DNA from 3 places in the Herpetosiphon sp. NSE202 genome. Region 2 is predicted to be linked to each of the others. Evidence: riboswitches for the same ligand, from Rfam matches in the RefSeq annotation. Region 2 holds a riboswitch; each other region holds the start of a gene.

Region 1 (5,070 bases), on a different contig from region 2:
GCAACAAGCTGGTTTGCAATACGGCTGGAATGGCTTCAATCTGCCAGTTTTGGTGTTCTAAGGTTTGCAAGATAGTTTTGCAATGCTGTTCGAGCCATGCCGCCACATCGCCGTTGCTGTAGAGGGTTTGTTCGCCTAATTGCAGCGGCTGGGGCAAGCGTTCGCCCAAATTGGCTTGCAACGTATTCCAATTTAGGCCATAGAGCTTGCCAACCGCCACGGGCAAACTTGGCACTTCAAGATTGGGTAGTTTGGTCAGGTGAAACAGCAATTCTGGCAGTTGGTCGCCTTCGGCCAAAGTTCCCAAAATGTGTAACCCATCGCGAATTTGTGCTCCGGTCAGCTCGCACAAGTAGCCTTCAATATCTTCGAGCAGGTGGGCCACTTGGCGGCCTTCCATCTCGGCAAAGGCGGTTGGTGTGCCATCTTCGAGGAACGAGCCATCCCAATCGTGGGTGTGGTCGCCGTGGTTGGCCTTGAGAATAAATTGCAAATCGTCGCTGAGATTGCTGGTTTGCAGCAAGTTCCAAATTTGGCGCTGCAACAGGGGCAATTTATTCGGGTCGAGTTGCTCAACTTGATAATATTCATTGACTAACTGCGCCAATTCGGCTAGCTGGCCATAAGCTCCGGCGCTGGTCATCGGCGGAGTCATATGGTCGATAATGACGGCATGACTGCGGCGCTTAGCCTGATTACCCTCGCCTGGATCGTTGATGATAAACGGATAAATCACTGGTAAATCAGCAATCAAGGCATCGGGGAAGCACTCGCGGCTGAGGCCAACGCTCTTGCCCGGCAGCCATTCGAGCGTGCCGTGTTTGCCCATATGCACCAAGGCATCGGCCTGCCAGCCATCACGTAGCCAGCGATAGAGCGCATAATAGCTGTGCGGTGGCGGCAAATCGGGCATGTGGTAGATTGCGTTGGGGTCCATGCCATAGCCACGTGGCGGCTGCAAAGCCACAAAGACATTGCCAAACTCCAAGCCAGCCAACGCTAAACCTTGCTCGCTCAAATAGGCCGTGCCTGGCGCTTCGCCCCATTGTTTGATCATGCTGGCTTGCAAATTGGCAGGCAATTCGCTAAACCATTGTTGATATTGATCGACTGGCACATGCACCGCTTGGGCTAATTGCTGCTCGGTCAGCCAGGTTTCATCATACGAACAACGATCGATCAAATCGAGCAACAGTTGGTCGCTGCTCGCTGGCAAGTTGCCAACCTGATAGCCCTCTGCTTGCATGGCGTGGAGCAAGGTCAATAATGAGGCTGGCGCATCCAAGCCAACCGCATTGCCAACCCGCGAGGCTTTGGCGCTGCTATTGGTAAACACAAAAGCGATGCGTTTTTCGGCGTTTGGTTTGTGGCGCAAATTGACTAAGCGCTGCGTAATGCCGACCACTCGCTCAACCCGCTCACGATCTGGGACGTAGCGCACAATGCCAGAATAGGGGTCTTGCTCCTTGAACGAGATTGGCACGGTGATAATCCGGCCATCAAATTCAGGAATCGCCACATTAATTGCGGTATCGAGCGAGCTTAATCCGCGACCTGCTCGTTGCCATTGCTCACGCGAGCGGCCACTAGCAATCGCTTGGAGAATCGGTACATTCAGTTGTTGCAGCATGTCGATTTCCCAGCCTGCGAGGGTTGGGCCTTCGGTATTGACGTTGCCCAAGGCAAACGACAAACTGCAAATCAAGGCATCGATCGGCCCATCTGCTTGTAAGCATTCCAAGGCAGCAGGCAGATTATTCGTGCCGCCTTCTTTGAGCGAGTGGCTATAAACCGCCCGTGGTTGCATGCCATGCGCTTCGATTGCCTGACAAATTGCATCCACAAACTCGGTGTTGCCGCTGAGCATATGTGCTCGATAAAACAGTACGCCCACAGTTGGCTTGGCTGGTTGTGCGCTGGTTTGGCATTGCGTGCCAGTGCAGCCTTCGCAGCGATTGAGCGCTGGCGTGTAGATGCCATGGCGTGGTAACTCTCGCGGCGCATCGTAGCCCCAACCTGTCAGCAATAAGTGGTCGCTCAAGCAAGCTAAGGCATTGACTACATTGTCCAAGCCGCCCTGCATAAAATAGGTGCTAATTAGGTGCGCCAGCGGCACGCCAACATTCGAAAGCGCCATCAATTCAGGATCAAGCGCCTCGAAGCCAGGCAAATACAGCACAAAGCCATTGGTTTGCTGCGTCCATTGTTGCAAGCGCTCGATGCCATGTTCAAAGCCACGGCTCCCAGAAATTAAGCGTACAACCACAATTTCGGCTTGGGGCAACAAGCGATCAAGCAATGTATCGAGTGCCGTTTGATCTTCGGCCTCGCCCACATTGGCGGTTTGCAGGCTGGTAAAATCGCTTGGCAATTGGCGACGAGCCTGCTCAATCAGCAGAATATCGGTATCAGCTTGGGTCAAAAACACAATGCCATTGCCAAGGCTGGGCTGGCTGGCTGGAAAGGCTGGCGCTTGGCTGATGGCGGCTTGCGTTTGACCATCCCATTTAAAGCCATTGAAGACATGCGGCTTGAGATTGGCTGGCGCAGGCAGCACCTGATCGGCCTGAATCATGGCTTCGATGTAGTCGTAGAGCGCTACCACCAACTCTGGTTGGTTGAGCGAATGAAACCAAATTGGCTGGCCATCGAACATCAACATGGCCACGTTGGCTAACGGACATGGTCCCAAACAGCCGCCCATATTCAGATGCACAAGATTGCGCAGCTTGCGACTTTCCCATTCGTGCTGATGAATTTCCGGCCAAACCGGCGCAAAGCCGCGCTCGGTAATGCCACAGCAGCAACCATGAGCGCAAATAAACAACATACCACGTTTATAGCCAGCGTTGACCATGCGCCCATCGATGCGCTCGACCATATTGCGTTGCAAACGTTCAGTCATTAGAAATCAATTCCTATTTGGGCGCGAATGCCTTGAAGTCGAAACGGGTGTTTAATCTCGCGCATCTCGGTCACGAGGTCGGCATGCTCAATCAGGGCGGCGGGGGCATCGCGGCCTGTGATAATCACATGCAGCAATTCGGGCTTGTTGGCCGCCAACCAAGCCACAACTTCGTTGACATCAAGCCAGCCAAACGCCAACACATAGGTAAATTCATCGAGAATCACAATTTGATACTGATTCGAGCTAATTGCAGTTTTGGCCAGTTCCCAGCCATGCAAGGCTTTGGCTTTGGTCGTATCAAGGTCTTTCGATGTCCAAGTGAAGCCATCGCCAGTGCCACCAAACTCAATTTCCATCTTGGCGGCTGCCCGCGATTCGCCAAACTTGGCGTTTTCGTGTTTGAGAAATTGAATCACGCGCACCTTGAGATCGCGACCCCACGCGCGAGTCATCACGCCCAAGGCTGCCGAGGTTTTGCCCTTGCCATTGCCAGTATTGACGATTACTAAGCCTTTTTTGCCTTTGCGCAATTTGCGTACTTGCTCGCGATAGCGGCGTTTTTCCTCGGTTGAATGCAGTTGCGTGCCAGCAGCAATAATTGGTTCCAATTGCTCAACTGCATCATCAGCATGCAATTCAATTGGATTAAACGCCTGATCGCCACGCACTGCCGGAGCGTATTCTGGCTCTTGCCCCGCTGGATAGAGCCGATGGAAAATCGCTGCTTCAACTGGCTCGCCATTGATCAGATGCTCTTGAACGATCTGTTCAACTAATTCCTCATCAAGCTGCTGATACCAAATGCCTTCGGGATAGACCACCGCAATCGGGCCGCGCTGGCAGACACCCAAACAGCTGACGGTCGAGCATTTAACTCGTTCGGGATTGCGCAATTTGCGCCGATCGCCAAGTTGTTCGAGGGCGTGTTGGGCCAACGCCGCGCCATCAGCATCGCCGTTGCATTGATCACCAGTGCAAATAAATAAATGGCGGCCATAGGCACGCATCGTCAGTGGGGCATCGCTCATGCTGGCTCCGTTGGGCGACACCCCAGCATGCAAACAGCCAAGAAAAACCTCTTCGGCTCATGCCAAAGAGGAAAAGAGGCACTAAACCCAGCAGGGCCTAGCAACTCCTTCCCTGATCCGCGAGGGAAATGTTGGAGTGTCGATGAGTTTGTGGCGGGTTATCGGGCTTGAAGCAAAGCTTCCTACCGTTGCGGGACAGCGCCAGACTTGGACTGGCTTCCCCCATTGCGCGTTTGTGTCATCCGGGACAGCAACGCACCACAAACAAGTTGTAAATTGCAGCCGCGATTATACGTGCAACCCTGAGTTAAAGTCAAAAGTCAGGAGAAAGTATGAAGGATGAGGGATGAGGGATGAAAATGTTAACCGCGAAGAGCGCGAAGGACGCGAAGTTGTATTCGCTGACTGGCTGAATTGCATTCAAATCCTATAGAACTCAGAACCCAACATTCGTGATCTTCGTGTGCTTCGTGGGTCAATTGCTTAACGCAGAGGCGCAGAGCCACGAAATTATGAAGGATGAAGGATGAGGGATGAAAATGTTAACCGCGAAGAGCGCGAAGGACGCGAAGTTGTATTTGCTGACTGGCTGAATTGCATTCAAATCCTATAGAACTCAGAACCCAACATTCGTGATCTTCGTGTCCTTCGTGGATAGAAATAACTAATCCCTAACCTCTGACAACTGCCCCCTCGTCGTCAATCGACCAAAAAACGTTCGATGACTTGATTGCCGACCATGCGCCCGCGCGGCGTAAAGCGAATCGCGTTTGCGGTTTGTTCGAGCATGCCTTGCTCAACCAGTTTATCAATCACAGGTTGATATTGTTCAAGCAAATCGTGGCCAGTGCGTTGCTGAAAATGGGCAAAGCCTAAGCCGCAATTCAGCCGCAAACCCATCATAATCGTTTCAAAATCGCGGTCGTTTGGCGCGCATGCTTGGGCGTCAACCAACGGTGCTTGGCCGCGTTCAACCTGCTGAGCGAATGGCTCCAACACCCGTTGATCAACCCAGCGCCAGCCGCGCCAATGGCTATGCGCACCAGCACCAACGCCCAAGTAATCGGCGTTGAGCCAATAGGCGACGTTATGCCGTGAGGCATAGGCTGGCAAGCGTTCGCTTGGATTGAAATT
Region 2 (5,070 bases):
AAATTGGCTGCACTGTGGCACACAACCGTAGTGCTTGCTGGTTATATCAATCTGACGAAAGTAGTTAGCCGAAGCTTTCCTTTTATGTTTGAGTGATATGACGAGCGACCGAGATTGCTAATAGTTGAATTGTCCTTGGCTGCCAAACGTTGTTTGTGTTCCGCAAGTGCTTGCTTCTAACACCACCAGCCCAACATTACCGCTTTTGTATAAAAAGACCAAATAGGGGTTTATCGATTGTTATTGCCACCAAAGCGATAGGTTGTTACAAAAACTGGCCTAATGAGCGAAATTCGCATCCGTCGAGAAACGAGTTTGTTCAATTAGTGGTTTTTGCGCTTACTGAATGTGCCTGCTTTAACCAAATACATTCTCTCACCCCATGTATTTAGCTATTGCAACGTTGTAATGCTATTTGCTTCACATAAACATCGATTGCCAATTGCGGTTAATTCGTACTCAGAGTGTACAAAACCAAATTGCACTTGTCAAGAGCTTTTTTTGGGGTTTTTCCCACCAATATCGTAATTGGTTAGGAGTCCTGTACTATCCCTCGTCTATTAAGCGTCCTCGGTTGTTAATCAAATCGCCTCAGCGACCCTTGAGAATGGTCTTGGCGCAGTTTTATTCTGTCATTTCAATGTATTCGGCTCCCTGAGCTACCCTGCTAGCTAGCTAATGGCCTACCCTGAGTACTAGGACTTGCGGAATTAAGCAGCAATTTGTTTGATTATCGGCTACTTTGCAACTCGATTTTGAACTCGATTAACCAGCTTTAGCGCGTTGGAATCAGGCAATCAGCTGGTTCTATCAAGCAATTAGGCTTGATTGACGGTTGATCTGGCATCTGCTACAGTACTGGCTACAATTTTTTATTCGTCTGAGGCCAAGTTGTCGTAGCTTGGCTGCAAATTGGGGAAAGCCCGGTGAGATTCCGGCACTGTCGCGCAACGGTATGGCTCAATGCTAAGTCCGAATGCCCACTCAGTTCGAAATGATCGAGATGTCCCTTCGCGTCAAAGGGGGTGATCATTGCCGCTTGCAATTGATGCCCATAGGCTGCTGCCTATGGTTTGGTAATGGTTTATGCCTGTTCCGCTAAGGAGCAGGCATTTTTTTATTTAGCTCATAAAGGATGCTCTATGAATGTGATCGAGGTTGAGCCACGAGCGACTAGCGAGCAGGCTGCTTGGCTTTTGCAACTACTTGCTGAGGCTTGCAGCGCTTATTCCCAAACAACCGATGCGAATCAGCTCTGGCAGGCCGCTAATTTGGGCTTTTATCCCAAGATGACTGCTGGCGAACAACTCCAAGCCTGTATTTTGACCGCTCGCAGCTGGATTGAGCAGGAGCCTGATTATAGTTTTGTGGCCGCCGCGCTCTTGGCCAGCCAACTCGAGTGCGAGGTTTTTGGCGAATATTTGCCAGGTTCAGTGGTTGCTACCCGCTATCCAACGGCATTTATCCAGTATATTCAGGCCGGAATTGAGCAAGGGTTGCTTGATCCAAAACTTGCTCAATTCGATTTGGCTCGTTTAGCGGCGGCAATTGTGCCCGAACGCGATGCTTTATTGGCGTATCCTGGCCTGCAAACGCTCTATGATCGCTATTTTATTCAGTGGGCTGGTTTGCGCCGCGAGTTGCCGCAATTCTTTTGGATGCGGGTGGCAATGGGCTTGGCCTTGAATGAGGCTGATCGCGAAGCCCAAACCCTGCGTTTCTACGAGCTGCTGTCGCAATTTTACTTTACCTCGGCCACCCCAACTTTATTCAACGCTGCAACGACTCATCCGCAGTTGTCATCGTGCTATCTCTCGACAGTCGGCGATGATCTTGAGGCGATTTTTGGGGCGATCAGCGATAACGCCATGCTTTCGAAGTGGGCTGGTGGCTTGGGCAATGATTGGACTCCTGTGCGGGCGCTCGGCACGCCAATTCATGGCACCAATGGCGTGAGCCAAGGCGTGATTCCCTTCCTCAAAATTGTCAACGATACCGCGATTGCGGTCAATCAGGGCGGCAAGCGCAAGGGTGCGGTCTGTGCCTACCTCGAAGCATGGCACGCTGATATTGACGATTTTCTTGATTTGCGCAAGCCAACGGGCGATGAGCGCCGCCGCACCCACGATATGCACACGGCTTTGTGGATTCCTGATTTGTTGATGGAACGGGTGTTGAGCAATGGCACGTGGACGTTGTTCTCGCCTGATGAAGTGTCTGATTTGCACGATTTGTATGGCCAAGCATTCGCGCTACGCTACGCCGAATACGAAGCGCTGGCGGCGCAAGGCTTGCTGCGTTCGGCGCGCCAGGTCGAAGCACTCGGTTTGTGGCGCAAAATTTTGACCCGTTTGTTTGAAACCGGCCATCCTTGGATTACCTGGAAGGATGCTGCCAATCTGCGTTCACCACAAGACCATGTTGGCGTGATTCATAGCAGCAATTTGTGCACTGAAATTTTGCTCAACACCTCAGCCGATGAAATTGCAGTCTGTAACCTTGGTTCGATCAATTTGGCGGCGCATATTCGCGATGGCGCGCTTGACCTCGAAACATTGCGCACAACGGTTACGACAGCAGTGCGCATGCTCGATAACGTGATCGATATTAATTTTTATCCCCGCCCGCAAGCAGCGCAAGCCAATGCCCGCCATCGGCCAATTGGGCTTGGTTTGATGGGTTTTCAAGATGCGCTTTATGGGTTGAATATCAGTTATGCCAGTCAAGCAGCGGTCGAATTTGCTGATCGTTCGATGGAAGCGATTGCCTATTTTGCGGTCGCTGCTTCAATTGATTTGGCTCGTGAGCGCGGCGCATACCCCAGTTTTCATGGCTCGAAATGGGATCGCGGCATGTTGCCAATTGATAGTTTGGCGCTTTTGGCCGACCAACGTAGCACCAAACCGGAGCTTGACCATAGCAGCCACTACGATTGGCAACCGCTGCGCCAAGCCTTGGCTGAGCATGGCATTCGCAATAGCAATTTGTTGGCGATTGCTCCAACCGCCACGATTGCCAATATCGTTGGCACCAGCCAATCGATTGAGCCGACCTATCGCCATTTGTATGTCAAAAGCAATCTTTCGGGCGATTTTACGACCGTCAATCGGGCATTGGTCGCTGCGCTCAAAGCTCGCGGCTTGTGGGATGCAGATTTATTGGCCGAATTGAAATATTACGATGGCGCGATTAGCCAAATTGAGCGGATTCCTGCTGAACTCAAAGCCCAATTTTTGACTGCCTTCGAAATTGCCCCAGAATGGCTGATTGCCTGCGCTGCTCGTCGCCAAAAATGGATCGATATGGGCCAATCGTTGAATTTGTATGTGGCCGAAACCAGCGGCAAACGCTTGAATGAAATCTATCTGACGGCGTGGCGCATGGGATTAAAAACCACCTACTACCTACGCACGCTGGCTGCAACCCAAATTGAAAAATCGACTTTGGATATTAATCGCTTTGGAGTGCAGCCGCGTTGGATGCGCAATGTGAGCGAATCGGCCAGCGTGCTAGCCGATAATGTTTGCCCCATCGACGACCCTAGTTGCGAAGCCTGTGAGTAGCGAGGAATTTCGAATGACTGAACAATTTGGGCGCTTCAATGCCAGCGATAAACGCTTGATCAATTGTAATCAAGTTGACGTAAATCAATTAATGCCGTTGCGCTATGGCTGGGCTTGGGAGCATTATCTCAATGGTTGTGCTAACCACTGGATGCCGAACGAAGTGTCAATGACTGGTGATATTGGGATTTGGCGCTCGAATACGTTATCGGCAGATGAGCGCTTGATGGTGCTGCGCAATTTAGGTTTTTTTGCGACGGCTGAAAGTTTGGTTGGCAATAATATTGTTTTGGCAATCTTTCGCCATATTACCAACGCAGAATGTCGCCAATATCTGTTGCGCCAAGCTTTTGAAGAAGCGATTCATACCCATGCATTTTTACATATTGTTGAAAGTTTAGGCTTGAATGAGCGTGAAATTTTCAATATGTATCATGAAATTCCGGTAATTAGCCAAAAAGATCAATTTGAGATGCAATTAACTGCGGCAGTGCTTGACCCGCAATTTAACACTGAAACCCTCGCAGGCATGCAAACCTTTGTCAAAAATCTGATTGGCTATTATGTGATTATGGAAGGTATTTTCTTTTACAGCGGTTTTGCAATGTTGCTTTCGTTGCATCGGCGCAATGTATTAACAGGCATTGGCGAACAAATTCAATATATCCTGCGTGATGAAACAATTCACCTGAACTTTGGAGTTGATTTAATTAACGGCATCAAAGCTGAAAATCCAGCAATCTGGACTGCTGAATTTCAAGCTGAGATTGTGCAATTAATTTGCCAAGCAGTTGAATTAGAAGCCCAATATGCTGCTGAATGCTTGCCACGTGGTGTAATGGGCCTGCATGCAGCAATGTTCCGCGATTATGTGCAATATATCGCCGACCGCCGCCTACAACGGATTGGACTGGCGACGCAATACGGCTCACCCAATCCATTTCCGTGGATGAGTGAAACGATTGATTTGACCAAAGAGAAGAACTTTTTTGAGACGCGGGTCACTGAATATCAATCAGCGGCCAGCCTAGAATGGGATTAAGCATGAATTTTCAAACGACGGTTGTGGGCTATCCACGGGTTGGCGTTGGCCGCCCATACAAGCAGGCCTTGGAACGCTTTTGGAGCGGCAAACTTGCTGAAGCAGACTTTCGGGCGGCAATCGACGAATTGCGCCAGGATCGTTTAGCAATCCAAGCCCAGCGCTTGGATCTGGTGCCAGTTGGCGATTTTAGCTTGTATGACCATGTGTTGGATACAGCGCTGATGTTGGGCGCTGTGCCAGCGCGCTTTGGTAAGCTCGATGTCAATAATTTAAATGGTTATTTTGCCATGGCGCGGGGCCGCGACGGCGTGCCAGCGCTCGAAATGACCAAATGGTTTGATACTAACTATCATTATTTAGTGCCTGAAATTCCCGAACGCTGGGAATTGCAAGCCAATTTGGTGTTAGAGCAATTGCGCTTTGCCCAGAATACACTTGGATCAAAAGCACGGCCTGTCTTGC
Region 3 (5,070 bases), on a different contig from region 2:
GTTTCCTGGGGCACAATTGCCGCTGCATATCTTCGAACCGCGCTATCGCACCATGATTAGCCGTTGTCTTGAGGAAAGTAAGCCGTTTGGAGTGGTGCTGATTCGCGAAGGGGTTGAGGTTGGTGGCTCGGCAGTGCCGCACATCGTTGGCACCACTGCCGAAATTCAAAGCGCCTATCGCTTGGCCGATGGCCGCATGTACATCGTCACCGAAGGCCGCCAACGCTTCCGCATCAACTACCCACTCAGCGTCGACCCGTATATGGTTGCAATGGTCACGATGCTTGATGATGAAGTCAACGAGCGCCATCAAGCAGCAGCATTAACCGAACTGCATTCGCAATATCATCGCACAGTTGCCGCTGCGACAGGCATGCGCTCAACAGCCATCGATCTGCCCAGCGATCCGGTTGCATTAAGCTATATGTTGGCCGATTCGATGCAAATGAGCTTGCCAATCAAACAACATTGGCTCGAATCAGACCTTGACCAACGGATTCATGAGCTGATCGAAGCGCTCCAATTTGAGCTAGAGCTCCTGCCCACCATTCCGCCCGACCAGTTGGATCGTGAACCACCTTTTGAAAACACTTCGTGGAATTAAGTGCCACGCAACGCTTATGTTAATTGCTAGTGTTCGCCTTGAACTCTTCATCCCCGCCGTACATTCGCTCAAAGAAAAACGCAGTGTGCTTAAATCGGTCATTACCCGCTTGCGCAACGAATTTAATGCCTCAGTCGCCGAAGTCGATGAGCATGATCGTTGGCAACGCGGCGTGATTGGCGTTGCCTGTATTGGCAGCGAAACCCGCTATCTCGAAGGCCAAATCGATGCAATTATTCGTTGGATTGAGAATAATCGGCCTGATGTGAGTATTGTGGATATTGAGCGCGAGATGCTGTAATTAGTTCCCTCACCCCAACCCCTCTCCCGTGGCGCGGGCGAGGGGCTTTCATGCCGTGGTTCTTGCGCAATTCGTTGGCGAACAATGGTCGGCTCCCCCTCTCCCGTGGCGCGGGCTGGCGTTCAAGGGTAGGTTGTTAAGATCCCCTCACCCCAACCCCTCTCCCATGGCGCGGGCGAGGGGCTTTAACGCGCTGGTTCTCCCACAATTCCTTGGCGAAAAATGGTCGGATCCCCCTCTCCCGTGGCGCGGGCGAGGGGCTTTCATGCTGTGGTTCTTGCGTAATTCGTTGGTAAAACCACTGCTCCCCCTCGCCCGCGTTTTCGTGGGAGAGGGGGCTGGGGGGTGAGGGAACTAATTACAAGCCCAAGAACAATTCATGAAAACGGGCATCGCCTGTTAATTCGGGGTGAAACGCGGTGGCTAAGAGTTTGGCTTGACGCGCCGCCACGATGCGGCCATCCTCTAGGCTGGCGAGGGTTTCGACTTCAGCGCCAACATTATCGATCTGCGGGGCGCGGATAAAAACTGCGTGAAACGGTTCTTCGCCGAGGGCTGGCACGTTCAAGTTTGTTTCGAAACTATCAACTTGGCGGCCAAAAGCATTGCGACGCGCAGTAATATCCATCAAGCCAAGCGCTGGTTGGCCTTCAGCCCGACCTTCGGCAATTTCCTTGGCCAGCAAAATCATGCCCGCGCACGTGCCCCAAATTGGCATGCCTTCGGCGGCTCGTTGCTGAATTGGCTCTAGCAAATCGAAGCGTACCAACAATTTGCCAATCGTTGTGCTCTCGCCACCAGGAATAATCAAGCGCTCGACTTGGGCCAATTGTTCAGGCAAACGCACTTGCACCGTTTCAACCCCCAAGCCTTGCAAAATCTTCTCATGTTCAATAAACGCGCCTTGCAGCGCCAAAACTCCAATCTTCATCGCTGTATTCCTTTTTGAATATAAAAAAACAGAAGGCAATCGGCGTGCATCAATGCTGCTTTGCCTTTTGCCTTCTGCCTTTTGACTTTATGTAATTACCAACCGCGTTGGGCCAGCAACTCGTTGGCCGGAATCGTATCGATATTGATGCCGACCATAGCTTCGCCCAAGTTGCGGCTAATTTCAGCTAAAAGCTTCGCATCGCGGAAGTGGGTAGTGGCTTCCACGATTGCTTTGGCGCGCTTGGCTGGGTTGCCCGATTTGAAAATACCTGAGCCGACGAACACGCCATCAACGCCCAACTGCATCATCAAGGCTGCATCGGCTGGGGTTGCAATGCCGCCAGCGGCAAAGTTGACAACTGGCAAGCGGCCTAATTCAGCAATTTGCTTGACCAATTCGTAGGGAGCTTGCAAGTTTTTGGCTGCTACAAACAACTCATCAGGATCGAGGGTTTGCAAACGGCGAATTTCGGCAAACATCGTGCGAGCGTGACGCACAGCTTCAACCACGTTGCCCGTGCCAGCTTCGCCCTTGGTGCGAATCATGGCCGCGCCTTCGGTGATGCGGCGCAGCGCTTCGCCTAAATTGCGTGCGCCACAGACGAATGGCACTTTAAAATTATGCTTGTTGGTATGATTTTCTTCATCAGCAGGCGTGAGCACTTCGCTCTCGTCAATGTAATCAACCCCAATGGCTTCGAGGATTTGCGCTTCAACAAAGTGGCCAATCCGCGATTTTGCCATCACCGGAATGGTTACTGCTTCAATAATGCCTTGGATCATTTCGGGATCGCTCATGCGCGAAACGCCGCCATCCCTACGAATATCGGCTGGAACCCGTTCGAGCGCCATCACGGCAACTGCGCCAGCTTCTTCAGCAATTTTAGCTTGGTCAGGCGTAACCACATCCATAATCACGCCGCCCTTGAGCATTTGGGCCAAGCCGACTTTGGTAGTAAAGGTTGAAGTTTCCATTGCAATTCCTCTGGTGGATTGATAATTTTAGCTGTCATGTCAATCAGACAGCCGCTATTGTACCATGCATCCTCATGACAATCGATCAACATTGCGGGGGGACAAAGGGGGACAATCGCCCATGATTGCCAATTTTGACGGGGTGTACTGGGCTATGGTACGATCAGCACAATCAATCATAAATCGCTATTCAGATGTTGTGCAAACACTTGGGGGAAATCCGGTGCAAATCCGGTGCAGTCCACGCTACGGTAAGCCTTTGGCTAAGCCCGAATACCCATTGAATAGTTGATTTCTGGGTTGGCTTGCGTTGGCACAAGCACAACCAACGCGTTGTTATCTGTTCCTTAGCCAACTTGGCTAAGGTTTTTTTGATTAAGGAGATTGCTATGCTCCGACGAGCAGCTATCCATCGCTGGTTATTGGTATTAATGGCCGTGTTCGTAGCACTTCCTGCTGCGGCTCAAGCCCCAGCCGAAGGCGCAAAAGCAGCAGCTTGGATCGTCAGCCAAGCGCAGGCCGATGGTAGTTTCCCTGGCTTTGGCTTGGGCGAAACCGCCGATGCAGTCTATGCCTTGAAGGCCAGCGGCTTGAAAGTTGACACCAACGTTCAAAGCTTTGTCGAAAAGAACGCCAGCGCCATCGCCGCCAAGCCTGGGCTTGCCGCCAAGTTTGTGTTGGCCGAATTGTTGCTCGGCTACAATCCCCGCTCAGTTGGCGGAGTCGATTTGGTAGCCGCCGTTACTGGCAGCTACAAAGCCGATAGCGGCATGTATGGCGGTGATGTCACCACCCATGCCTTGGCTTTGTTGGCCTTGAACGCAGCTGGTGCGCCAGTTGAAAACAAAGCGCTCAACACCGTAGCAGCAGTGCAAATCGCCGACGGCTCATGGTCGTTCAGCGGCGATACCAGTGCCGGTGCTGGCGATACCAACACTACGGCCTTGGTCATCCAAGCCTTGGTTGCAGTTGGTCAAGGCAAGAGCGAAAGCGTCAGCAAAGCTGTAGCCTACTTGCAAACCCAACAAAATAGCGATGGTGGCTTTCCCTACTCGAAAAATTCGAGCTATGGTAGCGCCACCGATGCCAACTCAACCGCCTTGGTAATTCAAGCGATTATTGCAACGGGCGGCAACCCAACCGCTGCGCCTTGGGCCACAGCCACTGGCAACCCATTGAGTGCTTTGTTGAGCTTGCAAAATGCCAGTGGCGCGTTCCGCTACGATGCAGCAACCCCCGATGACAATGCTTTTGCAACCTACCAAGCTACGCCAGCATTGTTCTTTGTGACCTATCCATTGAGCGTGTTGGCAACTGCACCGCAACCAACCGCCGTGCCAAGCACCCCAATGCCAAGCACGCCCGTTGCAACCGCTACGCCGAAGCCAAACACCCCAATTAGCTTGCCTGATACTGGCGCACCAGCCTTGCCATTGTGGCCAGTTGTGGTTGGCTTGGGATTAGTTTGTATTGTGGCTGGTTTGGGCTTGCGCCGAATCGGCTAAGATTTGTTCCCTCACCCCCCAGCCCCCTCGCCCGCGTTCAGTGGGCGAGGGGAAGTCGACTATTTTTTTACTAAGGAATTGGGGGAGAACCAGCGCGTTAAAGCCCCTCGCCTGCGCCACGGGGTTGGGGTGAGGGGTTCTTAATACCGCCCCCCCAGCCTCCTCTTCCACTTAACGCGGGCGAGGGGGAGCGAACATCTTAAATTTCCATAACTGAACGCGGGCGAGGGGGAGCCGACTATTTTTTACTAAGGAATTGAGGGAGAACCAGCGCGTTAAAGCCCCTCGCCCACGCCACGGGAGAAGGGTTGGGGTGAGAGGATCGCAAACAATTACGAAATAGGAAGCAGATCTCATGCGTCGTTTGTTGGTAGTAATAGTTGCCATGGCCATGCTGTTGCTTGGCAATTTGGCTCAATCGATTGCCGCCCAAGGTGATGGACATCAATATCATGCTGCGGTGGTGGTGCAATATGCCTCTGGTGCGGTCGATGCGCGCTGCGTTGGCTTCGATCAAGAATCGATCAGCGGCTATGATGCCTTGCTGGCAGCAGGTTTTAATGTGGTAGCCGAAGGCTCCTCAATGGGTGCAATGGTTTGCTCAATTGATAGCGTGGGCTGCGATTACCCCAATGAATCGTGTGCCTGTAAATGCCAAGGCGGCGATTGTACCTACTGGGCCTATAGCCATTTGCTCGATGGCGTGTGGCAATATTCCAAGCTCGGCGCTGGCTCCTACAAAGTGCGCGATG

Evidence for each region. A riboswitch is a leader RNA that binds a small molecule or an ion and turns the genes downstream of it on or off. The one in region 2 is predicted to bind cobalamin.
Region 1: linked by a shared signal. The riboswitch ahead of cobO (cob(I)yrinic acid a,c-diamide adenosyltransferase) and the one ahead of ACFMKP_RS07030 (ribonucleoside-diphosphate reductase subunit alpha) in region 2 are both predicted to bind cobalamin.
Region 3: linked by a shared signal. The riboswitch ahead of ACFMKP_RS23890 (prenyltransferase/squalene oxidase repeat-containing protein) and the one ahead of ACFMKP_RS07030 (ribonucleoside-diphosphate reductase subunit alpha) in region 2 are both predicted to bind cobalamin.

Annotation. Positions count from the first base shown of each region.
Region 1 covers NZ_JBHUPY010000001.1:918,016-923,085, forward strand. The annotation lists gene cobN (cobaltochelatase subunit CobN) at 1-2,905, opposite strand, end outside; gene cobO (cob(I)yrinic acid a,c-diamide adenosyltransferase) at 2,905-3,936, opposite strand; cobalamin riboswitch at 4,071-4,214, opposite strand; gene hemW (radical SAM family heme chaperone HemW) at 4,636-5,070, opposite strand, start outside.
Region 2 covers NZ_JBHUPY010000005.1:228,826-233,895, forward strand. The annotation lists cobalamin riboswitch at 866-1,003, shown strand; gene ACFMKP_RS07030 (ribonucleoside-diphosphate reductase subunit alpha) at 1,143-3,563, shown strand; gene ACFMKP_RS07035 (ribonucleotide-diphosphate reductase subunit beta) at 3,520-4,605, shown strand; gene metE (5-methyltetrahydropteroyltriglutamate--homocysteine S-methyltransferase) at 4,608-5,070, shown strand, end outside.
Region 3 covers NZ_JBHUPY010000027.1:19,379-24,448, forward strand. The annotation lists gene ACFMKP_RS23870 (LON peptidase substrate-binding domain-containing protein) at 1-604, shown strand, start outside; gene ACFMKP_RS23875 (DUF503 domain-containing protein) at 621-905, shown strand; gene pdxT (pyridoxal 5'-phosphate synthase glutaminase subunit PdxT) at 1,264-1,836, opposite strand; gene pdxS (pyridoxal 5'-phosphate synthase lyase subunit PdxS) at 1,932-2,813, opposite strand; cobalamin riboswitch at 2,988-3,113, shown strand; gene ACFMKP_RS23890 (prenyltransferase/squalene oxidase repeat-containing protein) at 3,203-4,318, shown strand; gene ACFMKP_RS23895 (hypothetical protein) at 4,674-5,070, shown strand, end outside.